Regions from separate parts of the Rhizobium leguminosarum genome, predicted to be linked through region 2. Evidence: predicted binding sites of a transcription regulator. Region 2 holds the regulator's gene; each other region holds the start of a gene.

What was found. Region 2 encodes PhoB, which activates phosphate uptake and scavenging genes when phosphate is short. Its sites were predicted from a motif close to TGTCATNNANCTGTCAT; they were not measured.
Region 1: the regulator PhoB is predicted to act here: its motif matches at 2,389-2,405, upstream of pstS (phosphate ABC transporter substrate-binding protein PstS).
Region 3: the regulator PhoB is predicted to act here: its motif matches at 2,713-2,729, upstream of phnC (phosphonate ABC transporter ATP-binding protein).
Region 4: the regulator PhoB is predicted to act here: its motif matches at 2,290-2,306, upstream of BA011_RS11845 (PhoX family protein).

The regions. Positions count from the first base shown of each region.
Region 1 is NZ_CP016286.1:1,413,059-1,416,911, reverse strand. It holds gene BA011_RS07175 (Na/Pi cotransporter family protein) at 1-954, opposite strand, end outside; gene pstS (phosphate ABC transporter substrate-binding protein PstS) at 1,068-2,159, opposite strand; gene BA011_RS07165 (bifunctional ADP-dependent NAD(P)H-hydrate dehydratase/NAD(P)H-hydrate epimerase) at 2,507-3,853, opposite strand, start outside.
Region 2 is NZ_CP016286.1:4,631,297-4,635,149, reverse strand. It holds gene BA011_RS22550 (GcrA family cell cycle regulator) at 1-444, shown strand, start outside; gene phoB (phosphate regulon transcriptional regulator PhoB) at 692-1,375, opposite strand; gene phoU (phosphate signaling complex protein PhoU) at 1,510-2,223, opposite strand; gene pstB (phosphate ABC transporter ATP-binding protein PstB) at 2,268-3,083, opposite strand; gene pstA (phosphate ABC transporter permease PstA) at 3,099-3,853, opposite strand, start outside.
Region 3 is NZ_CP016286.1:4,228,863-4,232,715, forward strand. It holds gene phnE (phosphonate ABC transporter, permease protein PhnE) at 1-748, opposite strand, end outside; gene phnD (phosphonate ABC transporter substrate-binding protein) at 818-1,729, opposite strand; gene phnC (phosphonate ABC transporter ATP-binding protein) at 1,803-2,645, opposite strand; gene BA011_RS20530 (DapH/DapD/GlmU-related protein) at 2,765-3,382, opposite strand; gene phnL (phosphonate C-P lyase system protein PhnL) at 3,379-3,853, opposite strand, start outside.
Region 4 is NZ_CP016286.1:2,359,434-2,363,286, reverse strand. It holds gene BA011_RS11860 (TetR/AcrR family transcriptional regulator) at 1-617, shown strand, start outside; gene ilvC (ketol-acid reductoisomerase) at 667-1,686, shown strand; gene BA011_RS11850 (hypothetical protein) at 1,802-2,086, opposite strand; gene BA011_RS11845 (PhoX family protein) at 2,380-3,853, shown strand, end outside.

The DNA.
Region 1 (3,853 bases), 1.8 Mb from region 2:
CAGCGCCGTATTGAAGACGTTGAAGAAGGTCGAATAGAGACCGACAGCGACCGGGACCAGCGGAAATGTCTCCTTGCCCTCGATGACGACCGGAACGCCGGGATCGCCGCCGAACCATTGCATCGCCCATGCCAGAACGTCGATCGAGACGAAGAACAAGGGCACGGTGATACAAACGCCGATAATGTTGAAGGACATATGGGCATAGGCAGCGCGTTTGGCGTTCTTCGACAGGTTGATCGAGGCAATCCAGGAGGTGATCGTGGTTCCGAGATCCGCACCCAGCGAGAAGGCAACCGCCGTCGTCCAGTCAAGGACACCGGCCGCGCCGAGCCCCATGACGATACCAATCGTCGCCGACGAGGAGTGGATCATCGCAGTGACGCCGGCGGCGATCAGTACGCATTTGATCAGGTTGTAATAGGAGTCGGCGGTCAACGTCGACAGAACGTCCATGACCTCCGGTATGTTGCGCAGCGGCCGAAGGCCGCCGGTCATCAGATTGAGACCGTAGAAAATCAGCGCGAAACCCATGCAGGCAAGCGCGACGTTGCGGACGCGCTCGCTCTTAGCAAAGCAGTAAACCAGCGAAAAAACACCCGCAAAGATCAGGCCAAGTGGACCGAGCGGCAAGGCGATCAAGCCATTTCCGAGCGTCGTTCCGATATTGGCGCCCATGATGACGCTGATCGCCGGACGCAACCCGACAACGCCGGCATTGACGAGGCCGACGACCATGACCGTCATTGCCGTCGATGACTGGATGACCCCGGTGATGAGCGTTCCCGCGATGACGCCCTTGATCGGCGTGCCTGCAGCTCTCGCGAGAAATGCGCGCATCTTGTTGACGGAGAGTGCCTGGATGCCATTCGACATGAACTCCAGACCGAGCATGAATATCCCCAGCCCGCCGATCACAGGCACAAGAATATCCTTGAAAATGTCGATGTTCACTAGCCTTACCCCCTTAGCGCCAAAATGGCGCGCTTCAACGACGCCCCCGCGTCTCACATGCCCGATTTCATATGGTCGGGGTGTCCCGACCGCGTATCATGCGCGCGAACGAATTACTGGCTCGCGGACGCATCATGCTTCAGCCAGTATTTGACGATCTGACTGACGAGCTGCGGCGGCAAAGGCACGTAGCCCAGCGCTTCGGCATCCTTACTGCCTGTCTCGAAGGCCAGACGGAAAAAATCATGCACGCGGCGATAGCGATTGGGCGCCTGTCCCTTCATGGGAACGACGGCAAATGTCGCCCCGCTGATCGGATAGACCGCCTCTCCCGGTTGATCCGTGAGCGACACCGAAAAATCTTTCGCTTCATCCCATGAGACGGTGCCGGCGGCGGCCCGCACGCCGTCCGGTCCCGGTTTTACGAACTGGCCCGATTTGTTTCGAACGGCCGCATAGGGCAGGTTTGCACGCTCGACCTGGCCAAAATCGGCATAGGCGATCGCCCCCTTGGTTGCCTGCACCGCGCGAATGAGATCCCCGGTTCCCTCGACACTCGTCCCCACAGGCCAGGCGATCAGCGTATCCGCTCCATGTGCCGCCTTCCATTCCGGGCTTGCCGAGGACAGGAATTCGGTGAACATGAAGGTGGTGCCTGATCCGTCCTTGCGCGTAACCGGGCTGATTTTCTGATCGGGAAGGCTGATCTCCGGGTTGATCGCCTTGATGGCAGGGTCAGCCCACGACTGGATCTTGCCGAGATAGATATTCGCAAGCAGCGGGCCAGTCAGGTTGATGCGGCCCTTGTCGATACCGTCAAGATTGACGGCAATCGCCACGCTGCCGAGCACGATCGGAAACTGCTGGCGGCCATGCTTCAAAAGCTCGTCGTGGGAGACAGGCACATCGGTTGCAGCGAAATCCAGCTCCGGCTGATCAAGGCGCATCAGACCTGCCAGCGAACCGACGAGCTCGTAATCTACCGTCCAATCGGGTGAGCTGAAGTCGCCGTCATCCATCCGCGCCTTCTCGTAGATTTCGGCCCACTTCGCGATGATGGGTGCCGCGAATGTGGAGCCGGCGCCGCGAATGGGCTCGGCCATGGCTGCAGGAGCGATGAAGAGCGAACCGACAACTGCCGCAAGTCCGCCAAAGCCGGCGGCGGCGGTCGTCACTCTGTGGACTTGCCGAAAAAAACGTTCCATCGGCGCTTCCCCTCGCAACCGTTGACTGCGCACTTCGATCAGAATTCAAACCAGATCAACTCAGGGACCAGCCGTATGAACCCGTGGTCCAGCCGACAGGAATTCCTGCCACCACTAAGTATTTCCATTCATTAACATTTTAATGACAGTTTAGTTTTGCGGGTTGCTGATTCTCGGCGAAGGACATTCTTTGGCTGATCGATGTCGCTCTAAAAATTCGAAATAAAACCGTCACTCAACTGACACATCGGCCGCATTTACAATGGTAAAACAACGCGGCCCGCGCTACGGCCAGACCGACGGTGCGGATTGCTTCTGCGTTCGAGGTGCAAGAGGATGCGGCAGCGCTAAAGCGGCAATACCTCGGCGGCAAGCTCCTCCGCCGTCAGCCCCTTGCCGGCGCGTTGGCCGGCCTCGCCATGCAGCCAGACGCCGGCAGCCGCGGCCTCGAAGGCCGGCAGGCCCTGGGCGAGCAAGCCGCCGATGATGCCGGCAAGCACGTCGCCGGAACCGGCGGTGGCGAGCCAGACGGGAGCGTTGGTATTGATCAGCGCACGTCCATCAGGCGCAGCAATGACGGTATCGGCTCCTTTGTAAATGATCGCGGCATTGGCGCGGCGGGCGGCGGCCACAGCCTTGTCCACCTTGCCGAGCGCGTCGTCGCCGCCGATATCGGGAAAGAGCCGCGCAAATTCTCCCTCGTGCGGCGTCAGCACCAGACGCGGCTCACCCCGGAAAAGATCAAACAGCTGTTGCGGATCATCCTTAAACGAGGAGATGCCGTCGGCATCGAGCACCAGATGACGATCGGCAAGGGCCGAGACGAAGCTACGCGCCCTGGCGCCGATGCCGAAACCGGGGCCGAGGACGAAGGTCTGCAGCCGCTTGTCGGAGAGCCAGTCGCCGAGATCGGCCTCATCGTCGATGGCATGCAGCATGACGGCGGTCAGATGCGCGGCATTGGCGGCCATCGCCGCGCGGGGGGCGGCGATCGTCACCAGGCCGGCGCCGGCCTTCAGGCCAGAGATTGCCGATATGCGCGCCGCACCCGTCTTGTCGGCCTCACCTGAGAAGACGACCAGATGACCGCGCTTGTATTTATGGGTTTCCAGATGCTCGGCCGGCAGCGCACTCTTCCAGGCATCCGGCGTGTTCTCGGCGATGACGCCGCCTGCTTCAGCCCTGACGATGCGGGCGGGGATACCAATGTCGAAGACCTCCAATTCACCGCAAAGCTCCCTGCCCGGCATCAGCAGATGGCCGGGCTTGCGGGTCATGAAGGTGATGGTGTTGCAGGCCCGGAAAGCAGTACCCAGCACCTTGCCGGTGCGACCATCAAGGCCGGAGGGCAGATCAATGGCGAGCACGGGAATAGCGGCCTCGGTGACGCGGCGGATCAGCGCGCGCACATCGGCCGACACCGCGCGGCCAAGCCCCGCCCCGAACAGGCCATCGATGAAGACGTCGCCGGTTTCCGGCCGATAGAGGCCGAGTTCCTGTCCCTCCAATGCGCAGCCGATGCGGGCGCGGGCGGCATCGCCCTTCAGCCTGGAGGGATCGCCAAGGTGGAAGAGCGCCACCCTCGCCCCGCTCTGCTGCAGATGGCGGGCTGCGACATAGGCGTCGCCGCCATTGTTGCCGGGCCCGCAGAGTGCGACGAAACGTAAAGCTCCGGGATGAAGGCGCAGAGCAGC
Region 2 (3,853 bases):
GTCAGCAGAAACGCGGTCATCGGCAAAGTGCACCGGCTGTGCCTTCCCGGCCGTGCCAAGGCCGGCGGCACCAACACTGCGGCGCGAACGCCGAAGCGCAACACATCGGCGCCGCGCGCACCGAACTACACCTCGCGGATCACGACCCGCACCGTCACCCGCCAGCAGGGCGCGACGATGCTGAAGGAAGAGATCGAGATCGAAACGATCGAGGAAATGGAATACGTGCCGAGAGGCAACGTGGTGGTGCCGATTTCGCGCCGCCTCGGCCTGACGGAACTGACCGAACGCACCTGCAAGTGGCCGGTCGGCGATCCGCTGAAGGACGACTTCCATTTCTGCGGCTGCGAGTCCCCCGACAATTCGCCTTATTGCGGCTATCACCAGAAGCTCGCCTACCAGCCGGTGAATGAACGCCGCCGGGCAGCGGCGCGGGCCAGCTGAACGCGGGCAACCATCGTTAGAATGCAGAAAACGGGCCGAGTGGCCCGTTTTTTTATGCGAGTGGATGTGAGCTCAGGTTCCTCCGTCATGCTCGGCCTTGTGCCGAGCATCTGATCACCTCAATTGCTTTGACGGAAAAACTTTATTTTCAAATACTTAACTTGGCGTGTGCAGATCCTCGGCACAAAGCCGAGGATGACGTCGCAGGTTTTGCCAGGGATTTGTCAGCAGGCTCATATGGAAGCCCTCAGGCTTCCATCGAATAACCGGCGCCGCGGACGGTGCGGATGACGTCCTGCATGTTGGAGAAATTCAGCGCCTTGCGCAGGCGGCCGACATGGACGTCGACGGTGCGCTCGTCAACATAGATATCGTGGCCCCAGACGCCATCGAGAAGCTGCGAGCGGGAGAAGACCCGGCCCGGCGACGACATCAGGAATTCCAGCAGGCGGAATTCGGTGGGGCCGAGGCGGACTTCGCGGCTCTTGCGATGGACGCGATGGGTTTCGCGGTCAAGCTCGATATCGCCGCATTTCAGCACCGTCGACAGCACCTCGGGACGGGCGCGGCGCAGCATCGCCTTGACGCGGGCAACGAGCTCGGGGGTCGAGAAGGGCTTGACGACATAATCGTCGGCGCCCGTCGACAATCCGCGGACGCGCTCGCTCTCCTCGCCGCGCGCCGTCAGCATGATGATCGGCAGTCGCTCGGTTTCCGGCCGCATGCGCAGGCGCCGGCAGAGCTCGATGCCGGAGACCCCCGGCAGCATCCAATCGAGGATGAGAAGATCGGGCGTGCGCTCCTGAAGCCTCATTTCGGCTTCGTCGCCACGAAGGATGGTATCGACCTCGAAGCCTTCCGCTTCGAGATTGTAGCGAAGAAGCACGCTGAGGGCTTCCTCGTCTTCAACAACTGCAACTCTCGGGATCATGCGTGTCGGTCTCCTCGCGCATCATCCTTAAATCAGGGGTGATTTAAGCAATTCATCCTGCGCAAATTCAGAAATTGGCTGCGACCTCTTTGCGCGCCCCGGACGGGCGCGCACGCAACTAACTATGCGGGCGGTTATTCCGTGACCGCGCCGACGGTGTTGGCGCTGTCGTCCTTCGGACGATCGCCTTCCGGCTGTGCGCCTGTCGTCATGTAAAAGATCGTCTCGGCGATGTTGGTGGCATGGTCGCCGATGCGCTCGATGTTCTTGGCGCAGAAGAGAAGATGCGTGCAGCTGGTGATGTTGCGCGGATCTTCCATCATGTAGGTCAGGAGTTCGCGAAACAGCGAGGTGTACATCGCGTCGATCTCGTTGTCGCGTTCACGGATCGCATTCGCCTTGTCGGCTGAACGATTGGTGTAGACATCGAGCACTTCCTTGAGCTGGACGAGCGCCAGCTCGGACAGATGCTCGAGGCCGCGGGCGAGCTTACGGGGAACGCCGGTGCTTTGGACGGCGATGACGCGCTTGGCGGTGTTTTTGCCGAGGTCGCCGACGCGTTCGAGATCGGCGGCGATGCGGATCGAACCCATGATTTCACGCAGGTCCGAGGCCATCGGCTGACGGCGGGCGATGGTGACGATCGCCTTGTCGCCGATTTCGCGTTCGGCGTGATCGAGGATCACATCGTCGGAGATGACCTTCTGCGCCAGCGCGGTATCGCCGTTGACGAGGGCGCGGACGGCTTCGCTGACCATCTGCTCGGCCAGGCCGCCCATTTCGGAAATCCGCCTGGACAGGAACTTCAGATCATCATCGTAGGCAGAAAAAATATGTGTCGATGCCATGGGGCTTTATCCTCGAATAACGGGAAGGCTTGGTGTCGCCAAAATCAACCGAAGCGACCCATGATGTAGTCCTGGGTGCGCGGATCGTCGGGATTGGTGAACATCTTGTCGGTGTCGTTCTCCTCGACGAGATTGCCGAGGTGGAACATGGCGGTGCGCTGCGAGACACGCGCGGCCTGCTGCATGGAGTGGGTGACGATGACGATCGTGTAGTTCTCGCGCAGCTCGTGGATCAGTTCCTCGACCTTGGCGGTGGCGATCGGATCGAGCGCCGAGCAGGGCTCGTCCATCAGGATGACTTCAGGGCTGACGGCGACGGCACGCGCAATGCAGAGGCGCTGTTGCTGGCCGCCGGACAGGCCGGTGCCGGATTCATGCACGCGGTCCTTGACCTCGTTCCAGAGGCCGGCGCGCTGCAGGCTGGTTTCGACGATCTGGTCGAGGTCGGCCTTCGACTTGGCAAGGCCATGGATGCGCGGGCCGTAGGAGACGTTTTCATAGATCGTCTTCGGGAACGGGTTCGGCTTCTGGAAGACCATGCCGACGCGGGCGCGAAGTTCGACGACGTCAATATCGGGATCATAGACATCGTCGGTATCAAGCGTGATCTTGCCGGTGACGCGGCAGCCGTCGATCGTATCGTTCATGCGGTTGAGGCACCGCAGAAAGGTCGACTTACCGCAGCCGGACGGGCCGATCAGGGCGGTTACGGTGTTTTCGCGGACGTTCAGGTTCACATCGAAAAGCGCGCGCTTTTCGCCGTAGTAAACCGAGACATCCTTTCCGATCATCTTATAAGGGACGTTGCTCATCTTCTGATCCAGCGCCTTTTCAACTGCAGCTTCCGTCAACATGTTCATGATGTGTAACTCCGTTTACCAGCGGCGCTCGAAGCGACGACGCAAGAGGATGGCGCCCATGTTCATGACGATCAGGAACAGGAGCAGGACGATGATGGCACCCGAAGTACGCTCAACGAAGGCACGTTCTGCCTCGTTGGCCCACATATAGACCTGTACGGGCAGAGCCGTCGAGGGATCGAGCGGTGTCGTCGGCGCGTTGGCGACGAAGGCGACCATGCCGATCAGCAGCAGCGGCGCGGTTTCGCCGAGCGCGTGCGCCAGGCCGATGATCGTGCCGGTCAGGATGCCCGGCATGGCGAGCGGCAGCACATGGTGGAACACCATCTGCATCTTCGAAGCGCCAAGGCCGAGCGCTGCGGCGCGGATCGACGGCGGCACGGCGCGCAGTGCCGCACGCGTCGCGATGATGATCGTCGGCAGGGTCATCAGCGTCAGCACCAGGCCGCCGACCAGCGAGGCCGAGCGCGGCAGGCCGATGAAGTTGATGAAGACGGAAAGACCGAGCAGACCGTAGACGATCGAAGGCACCGCGGCGAGGTTGTTGATGTTGACCTCGATCAGGTCCGTCAGCTTGTTCTTCGGCGCAAACTCCTCGAGATAGATCGAGGCGGCGACGCCGATCGGCAGAGCGAGCACGAGCACGATCAGCATCAGGTAGAGCGAGCCGATCAGGGCGACGCCAAGGCCTGCGGCCTCCGGACGGCTGGAATTGCCATTGACGAAAAGGCCGGTGTTGAACTGCTTGTGGAGAGCGCCGCTCGCCTTCA
Region 3 (3,853 bases), 400 kb from region 2:
TGTAGGAGACGAAGTTCGGCAACACCTGCGGCAGGATCGCAAAGCGCACGCGCTCCAGCCAGCCGGCGCCGGCGGCGCGCAGGCCTTCATCCGGCTTCATGTCGGCATTCTCGACGACTTCGAAGAACAGCTTCCCAAGCGCGCCGACAGTATGGACCCATACCGCGATGATCGCCGAAATCGGACCGATCGACAGGATCGCGGCGAGGAGGCCGGCGACGACGATTTCCGGGAAGGCGCGCATGATTTCCATGATGCGCCGCACGACCCAGCGCGTCACGCCTGCACCGACCAGATTGGTGGAAGCGAAAAAACAGAGCAAAAACGCGCCGCTCGCACCGAGAATGGTGGAGACGATGGCGATGTTGAGCGTGATCGCGAGCTGGTAGAAGAAATTCGGGATATAGAAACTATCGGTGATCCAGACGCGGTCGCTTGTATAATCGTATTTGATCGAACCGTCGGAGAAGGGCGACGGCAGGTCGAACATGGCGCGGAAGATCTCCAGCGGACTGTCCGGCACGAAGCTCTTCATGAAGTCGAAGAAATAGGGAAGGCGCTCGAAGAACTTGCCCGAATTGGCGCTGTTGGCGAAGTCGAGCGAGGCGCCGAGGATGATCAGGAAGACCACGATTGAAACGACGGTGTAAATCCGCCGCGTTCGAACCTGGCTCTGATAATGATCGAGGATGGTGCGGGAGCCCTCCTGCAATCCGCTCAGAGGGTCCGCGCCGGCCGAGTGCGCCATATGTGGCTTCCTTCTTGAAAAACGGCGGCATCATCATGATGCCGCCGCAAGACTGTCCAGACTTGAGGATCAGCCGCCGATAACCGCCTTACGGGCGTCGATGATCGTCTGGTAGAAGCTCTGGTCGACCGGCGCCCAGTCAACGTAGCCGCCGCCCGTGAACGATTCGAAGCAGCTCTTGTCTGTCTTCGGCAGTTCGGCGAAGTAGGTGGTAACCTTCTTCTGGATGTCGGCCGGCAGCTTCTGAGAAACCATCAGCGGACCGTTCGGGATGAGCGGCGACTTCCAGACTTCGACGATATCGTCCATGTCGAGCAGGCCCTTGGTGACCATCTGGTGCAGGTTGCCGGAGGAGTAGCCCTGCGCCCAGTCGCCCTGACCGGAACCGAAGGTGGTCCCGACGTCGAACTTTTTGTCGAGAACGCCGAGAACGAGGTTCTCGTGGCCGCCGCCGAAGCCGGTTTCAGAGAAGTACTGCTTGACTGGAGCGCCGGTGTCCTTCGGAAGGGCAACGTTAGGAACAAGATAGCCGGAAGTAGAGTCCGGATCGGCGAAGCCGAGCTTCTTGCCCTTGGCGTCGGCGAGCGTCTTGATGCCGGAATCCTTGCGGGCAACCATGATCGAGTAGTAGCCGGTCGAACCGTCGGCCTGCTTGGTGGTCAGTACCGGGGTAACGGCGTTCGGATCCTTGATATAGACCGCGGCGTAAGAGGCGGCGCCCATGACGGCGAGGTCGATCGTGCCGCCAAGGAGACCCTGGATGACGCCGTTGTAGTTCGGCGATGGGAAGAGCTGAACTTCAGAAACGCCGGTGGCAGCGATCAGGCCCGGCTTGACGCACTCGGTGCGGCGAACCTGGTCGGCCTCGTTTTCACCGCCATCGAGACCGATGCGGAGGACCTTGACGTCCTGGGCAGCAGCATTGCCGGCGAGGGCGGCGACGGCAATGGTTGCCATCAGGATCTTGCGGAATGCAGACATGGAAGTCTCCTTTTGTGACATGGTTTGTTTGTCAGTTGGTTTTCCGACCGTTGTCCCGTCGGCCGGAAACGGGTCAGTGCACGGCGGCTGCTTTGGCCACCCTGCCGGATGAGACATTCTCGGCGCGGCGCTTGGATTCGAGGCTGGTCGAGGTCAGCGTTTCGTCGATGCCGGCGCCATCCTTGTCGGTCCCGTAGATTTCCTTCACCGCTTCGGCGGTTAGCTCCGAAGGCTGGCCGTCGAAGACGACGCGGCCGCCGGCCATGCCGACGATGCGCTCACAATAGTTGCGGGCGGTATCGAGCGTATGAAGGTTGGTGATGACGGTGATGCCCTCGCGTTCGTTGATATCGCGTAGCGCATCCATGACGATCTTGGCGTTCAGCGGATCGAGCGAGGCGATCGGTTCGTCGGCAAGAACCATTTTCGGGTTCTGCATCAGCGCGCGGGCAATCGCCACGCGCTGCTGCTGGCCGCCGGAAAGCGTGCCGGCTGCCTGCAGCGCCGTCTGCTCGATGCCGAGGCGTTCGAGTGCTGCGATGGCATGCACGCGTTCCTCGCGGGTGAAGATGTTGAGCAGGCTTAGAAGCGTCGAGCGGTGGTTGAGGCGACCGAGCATGACATTAGTGAGAACGTCGAGGCGCGGCACCAGGTTGAACTGCTGGAAGATCATCGCGCAGTCGCGCTGCCAGTTGCGCAGCGCCTGGCCGCGAAGCCCGGAGACCTCCACGCCGGCGAAATGAACGGAGCCGGAGCTCGGCTCCTGAAGGCGGTTGATCATGCGCAGCAGCGTCGACTTGCCGGCGCCGGAGCGGCCGATGATGCCGACCATCTGGCCCTGAGGAATGTCGAGCGTGACGGAATCGACGGCAAGCTTTTTTCCGAAACGACGTGTGACATTCTTCAGTTCGAACATCATGCTCTTCCCTTTGCAATCCATGCCTTGATCAGCATCGCATTAGTCCCGCTTGATGAACCTCGCATGTCATATTTGTGTAAGTCCTGTCACAATTCTTCGCCCCTATATCGGGGGTTTTAACCGCCGTAGCGGGACAGGAAATCTTCCGCGTCCAGGTTGCGAAAATCCTCGAGCGCCTGGCGCAGCCGGTCATGCTCCCAATCCCACCAGGAAAGCCTGTCCATCCGTTCGCCGACCTCTCTTGGAAAGCGCTCGCGAATGAGTTTGGCCGGTACGCCGCCAACGATCGTATAGGGCGCGACGTCCTTCGAGACGACGGCGCCGGCTCCGATCACTGCGCCGTTGCCGATGCTGACGCCCGGCAGAATGGTCGCCCCGTGGCCGATCCAGACGTCGTTGCCGATCGTCACGCGGTTTGCGCGCCGCCAGGCGAAGAAGTCCGTTTCCACGTCGCCGTCCGGCCAGTAGTCGGCGGCGCGATAGGTGAAGTGATGCAGTGTCGCGCGCCAGGTCGGATGGTTGGTGGCGTTGATGCGCACGGCGGCGGCGATATTGACGAATTTGCCGATCGTCGCACACCAGACGGAGCCATCCTGCATGATGTAGGAATAGTCGCCGAAGCTGGCCTCGCTGATGCGGCAGCGTTCAGAGACCTCGGTATAGCGCCCGAAAGTGGAAGCGCTGACGGATGCCGTTTCATGAAAGTAGGGCTCTATGCCCAGCTTGCGGCTCATGCAGCGATCTTTCTGGGTGAGAATTGCTGGACGTCGAGGATGCGGTCGGCGACGGCTTCGCGCACTTCCTCGTCGTGGAAGATGCCGAGAAGGGCCACACCCGCCTTCTTCTTTTCCGCGATCATGCCGACGACGACGGCACGGTTCCTGGCATCGAGCGAGGCTGTGGGTTCGTCGAGAAGCAGGATCGTGTGATCGGTGATGAAGCCGCGTGCGATGTTGACGCGTTGCTGCTCGCCGCCGGAGAAGGTGGCGGGCGGAAGCTGCCAGAGCGTTTCCGGCAGATTGAGCCTGGCAAGCAGGGCGCCCGCCTTTTCCCGCGCCGTGACGGCGTCCTCGCCGCGTGCCACCAGCGGTTCGGCAACCACGTCGATCGCCGCGACGCGCGGCACGGTGCGCAGGAACTGGCTGACATAGCCAAGCGTATTGCGACGGACGTTGAGCACGGTGCGCGGATCGGTGGAGGCGAGA
Region 4 (3,853 bases), 2.3 Mb from region 2:
CGCCGCGCCAGAACGCCGTTCTGGAGCAGGCGCTGCAGTTGCTCGTCGATGGCGGCGAGAAGGCGCTGACGACCTCGGGTGTGGCGCGCGCTGCCAATTGCTCGAAGGAAAGCCTCTACAAGTGGTTCGGCGATCGCGACGGGCTGCTGTCGGCGATGATCGCCTATCAGGCCAGCAAGGTGCGCACCTTCGAGCGCAACGGCGAGCGGCTGACGGCGGCGAGCCTGCACGACCATGTGGTCATTTTTGCGCGTGACTTGCTGGAGGTGCTTGCCGGCGACGTCTCGCTCGCGCTCAACCGGCTGGCGATCGGGCAGTCGAACCGCGACGGCTCGAAGCTCGGCAAGCTGCTGCTCGAGCGCGGCCGCCGTCAGATCGACCGGCGCGCCATGGCGTTGATCGACGCCGGCAAAAGGGCAGGGCTCCTGCGTTTTTCCGATGCCGACGAGGCTTATCACACGCTTTACGGCCTTGTTGTCTCCGACCTGCATGTGCGCATGCTGCTCGGCGAACCAGGCCTCAAGGATACCGCACGCCAGGCGGAGAGGGCGGTCACCGCCTTCCTCCGGCTTTATGGCACGGACAAGGTTCTGGCGGAGATACCGGTTCTCGGCTGATTCCGCTTTAATGACAGTCAACAAGACAAGCAAAGGGAAGGAACTTCAAATGCGCGTCTATTACGATCGTGATGCCGATCTCAACCTCATCAAGGCCAAGAAGGTCGCCGTCATCGGCTATGGTTCGCAGGGCCGTGCCCATGCGCTGAACCTCAAGGACAGCGGCGCCCAGAACGTCGTCATCGCACTCAAGGCCGGTTCGCCGACCGTCAAGAAGGCCGAAGCCGATGGCTTCAAGGTCATGACGGTTGCCGAAGCTGCCGCCTGGGCGGACCTGATGATGATGGCGACCCCGGACGAACTGCAGGCCGACATCTACAAGGCCGACATCGCCGGCAACATCCGCGATGGTGCAGCCATCGCCTTCGCTCACGGCCTCAACGTTCACTTCGGCCTCATCGAGCCGAAGGCTTCGGTCGACGTCGTCATGATCGCACCCAAGGGCCCGGGCCACACGGTTCGCGGCGAATACCAGAAGGGCGGCGGCGTTCCTTGCCTCGTTGCCGTTCACCAGAACGCTTCCGGCAATGCGCTTGAACTCGCTCTCTCCTACGCCTGCGGCGTCGGCGGCGGCCGTTCAGGCATCATCGAAACCAACTTCCGCGAAGAGTGCGAAACCGACCTCTTCGGCGAACAGGTCGTTCTCTGCGGCGGTCTCGTCGAGCTCATCCGCGCCGGTTTCGAAACGCTCACCGAAGCCGGTTACGCGCCTGAGATGGCCTATTTCGAGTGCCTGCACGAAGTGAAGCTCATCGTCGACCTGATTTATGAAGGCGGCATCGCCAACATGAACTACTCGATCTCCAACACGGCCGAGTGGGGCGAATATGTCTCCGGTCCGCGCATCATCACTGCCGAGACCAAGGCCGAGATGAAGCGCGTCCTCAAGGACATCCAGACCGGCAAGTTCACGTCCGACTGGATGCAGGAATACCGCGCCGGCGGCTCGCGCTTCAAGGGCATCCGCCGCCTGAACGACAGCCACCCGATCGAAGAAGTCGGCGCGAAGCTGCGCGGCATGATGCCCTGGATCGGCAAGAACAAGCTGGTCGACAAGTCGGTCAACTAAGCGATTTTCCGCGCCGCATCGAACCTGGTTCATGCGGCGCGCTTTGCGGTTATCCTCCGTGCATGTCGTCCTGCCAAGCCGTTGCCATCGGTAGCGGCTTTCCGCTTGCGCCGGGCTAACCGGACAAGAGCACGCAACGGTCGAAGCGTCGGGCTGCAACGTCAGCGGCCGGAGCCATGATGACGAGATCGCAGGCGTCCCAAAAGACGCGACCCGTTGCCGAGCCGGCGCGCAGCCGTGCGAGAACAATCCAGCCGTCCGGGTCGTCCAGCTCGCCAAAGCCTTGCGAGGCGGCGAGGCTTGATGCCTCTGCGCGACACGAGAGGCCTCCCTGGACCGTGGCATGGCCACGCATCTGGTGGACCTGAGGCGTCGCAAACCCGGCATAGGGACCGGTCAAGGCGCGCTCGAAAGCCTCATTCGTGTCGGAGAGCTCATCGAGCGATCCATTGTCTCATCTTCATGACGCAGGAATCATAGGGCGGTGGCAACGTGCCGACCACGGCAATGCCCGGTCTGGCCTTCATTGAGCCGTGTCGCTTCCGCGCGCGCGCGCGAGAGAGAGAGAGAGAGAGAGAGAGAACAGCATCCCCAAGACGTTCCTGTCGCAAAACCGTAATATCGTGCCTCTAGGTTTAGAACGGATCTAAAACAAGACAATTTGACACCAGTTTTTAACCGTGGAGGCATTGGATGAACGAGCATCTTTCCCAGAGGATTTTCCCGACGACTCAGCTCGAAGACGCGGATGGTGACGGCCACAACACCAGCGCCAATCCGACGATGGGTGAAATCATCGGCAAGCGTTTTTCACGCCGCAGTTTTCTGCAGGGCTCGCTTGCCGTTTCCGCCATTGCAGCCACGGTAAGCCCGATCGCGCTGATGAGCGCGGACGAGGCGCGCGCTGCAGACAATAAAGGCTCTGCCTTCAACTTCTCCGAAGTGGAGGCCGGCGTCGATCACAAGCATCATATCGCTGAAGGTTATGATGCCGATATTCTGCTGCGCTGGGGCGATGCCGTGCTGCCGGGTGCCCCGCAATTCGATCCGGCGAAGCAGACGGCCGATGCACAGAGCAAGCAGTTCGGCTACAACAACGATTATGTCGGCTTCATTCCGCTCGACGGTTCGTCCGAACATGGCTTGCTCGTCGTCAATCATGAATACACGAACCCGCACCTGATGTTTCCCGGCCTCGTCCAGGTGATCGACGGCAAGATCAAGCAGGGCGCGCTCAGCAAGGAGCAGGTGGATGTCGAGATGGCGGCCCACGGCGGCACTATCGTCGAGATCCGCAAGATGGGTGGCAAGTGGCAGGTCGTCGCCGACGGCAAGTATAATCGCCGCATCACCGCCAACACGCCGATGGAAATTACCGGCCCCGCCGCCGGAAACGACCGCTTGAAGACCAGTGCCGACGCGACCGGCACCCGCGCCATCGGCACGATCAACAACTGCGCTGGCGGCGTCACGCCCTGGGGCACATACATCATGGCCGAAGAGAACTTCCACGGCTATTTCTCCGGCGCGCTGCCGGAAGGTCATAAGGAAGCCCCGAACTATAAGCGTTACGGCGTTCCGGAAGGCGCCTACGAGTGGGCCAATTTCTACGACCGCTTCGATCTTTCCAAAGAGCCGAACGAGCCGAACCGTTTCGGCTGGATCGTCGAGGTCGACGTCATGGACCCGACGTCGGCGCCGAAGAAGCGAACCGCGCTCGGCCGCACCAAACACGAGGGCGCCGAGTCGATCGTCGCCAAGAACGGCAAAGTCGTCTTCTATCTCGGCGACGACGAGCGCTTCGACTATGTCTACAAGTTCGTGACATCAGCAGCGTTCAACCCGAATGATCGCGCCGCCAACATGAACCTGCTCGACAGCGGCACGCTCCATGTCGCCAAGTTCAATGAGGACGGCACCATGCAGTGGCTGCCGCTGGTCTTCGGCCAAGGCCCGCTGACGGCGGAAAACGGCTTCACCAGCCAGGCCGATGTGCTGATCGAATGTCGTCGCGCCGGTGACGCGCTCGGCGCCACCAAGATGGACCGCCCGGAAGACGTCCAGCCGAACAGCGTCAACGGCAAGGTCTATGTCATGCTGACCAACAACACCCGCCGCAAGGCCGACCAGGTGGATGCCGCCAATCCGCGCGCGGAAAACGCCTTCG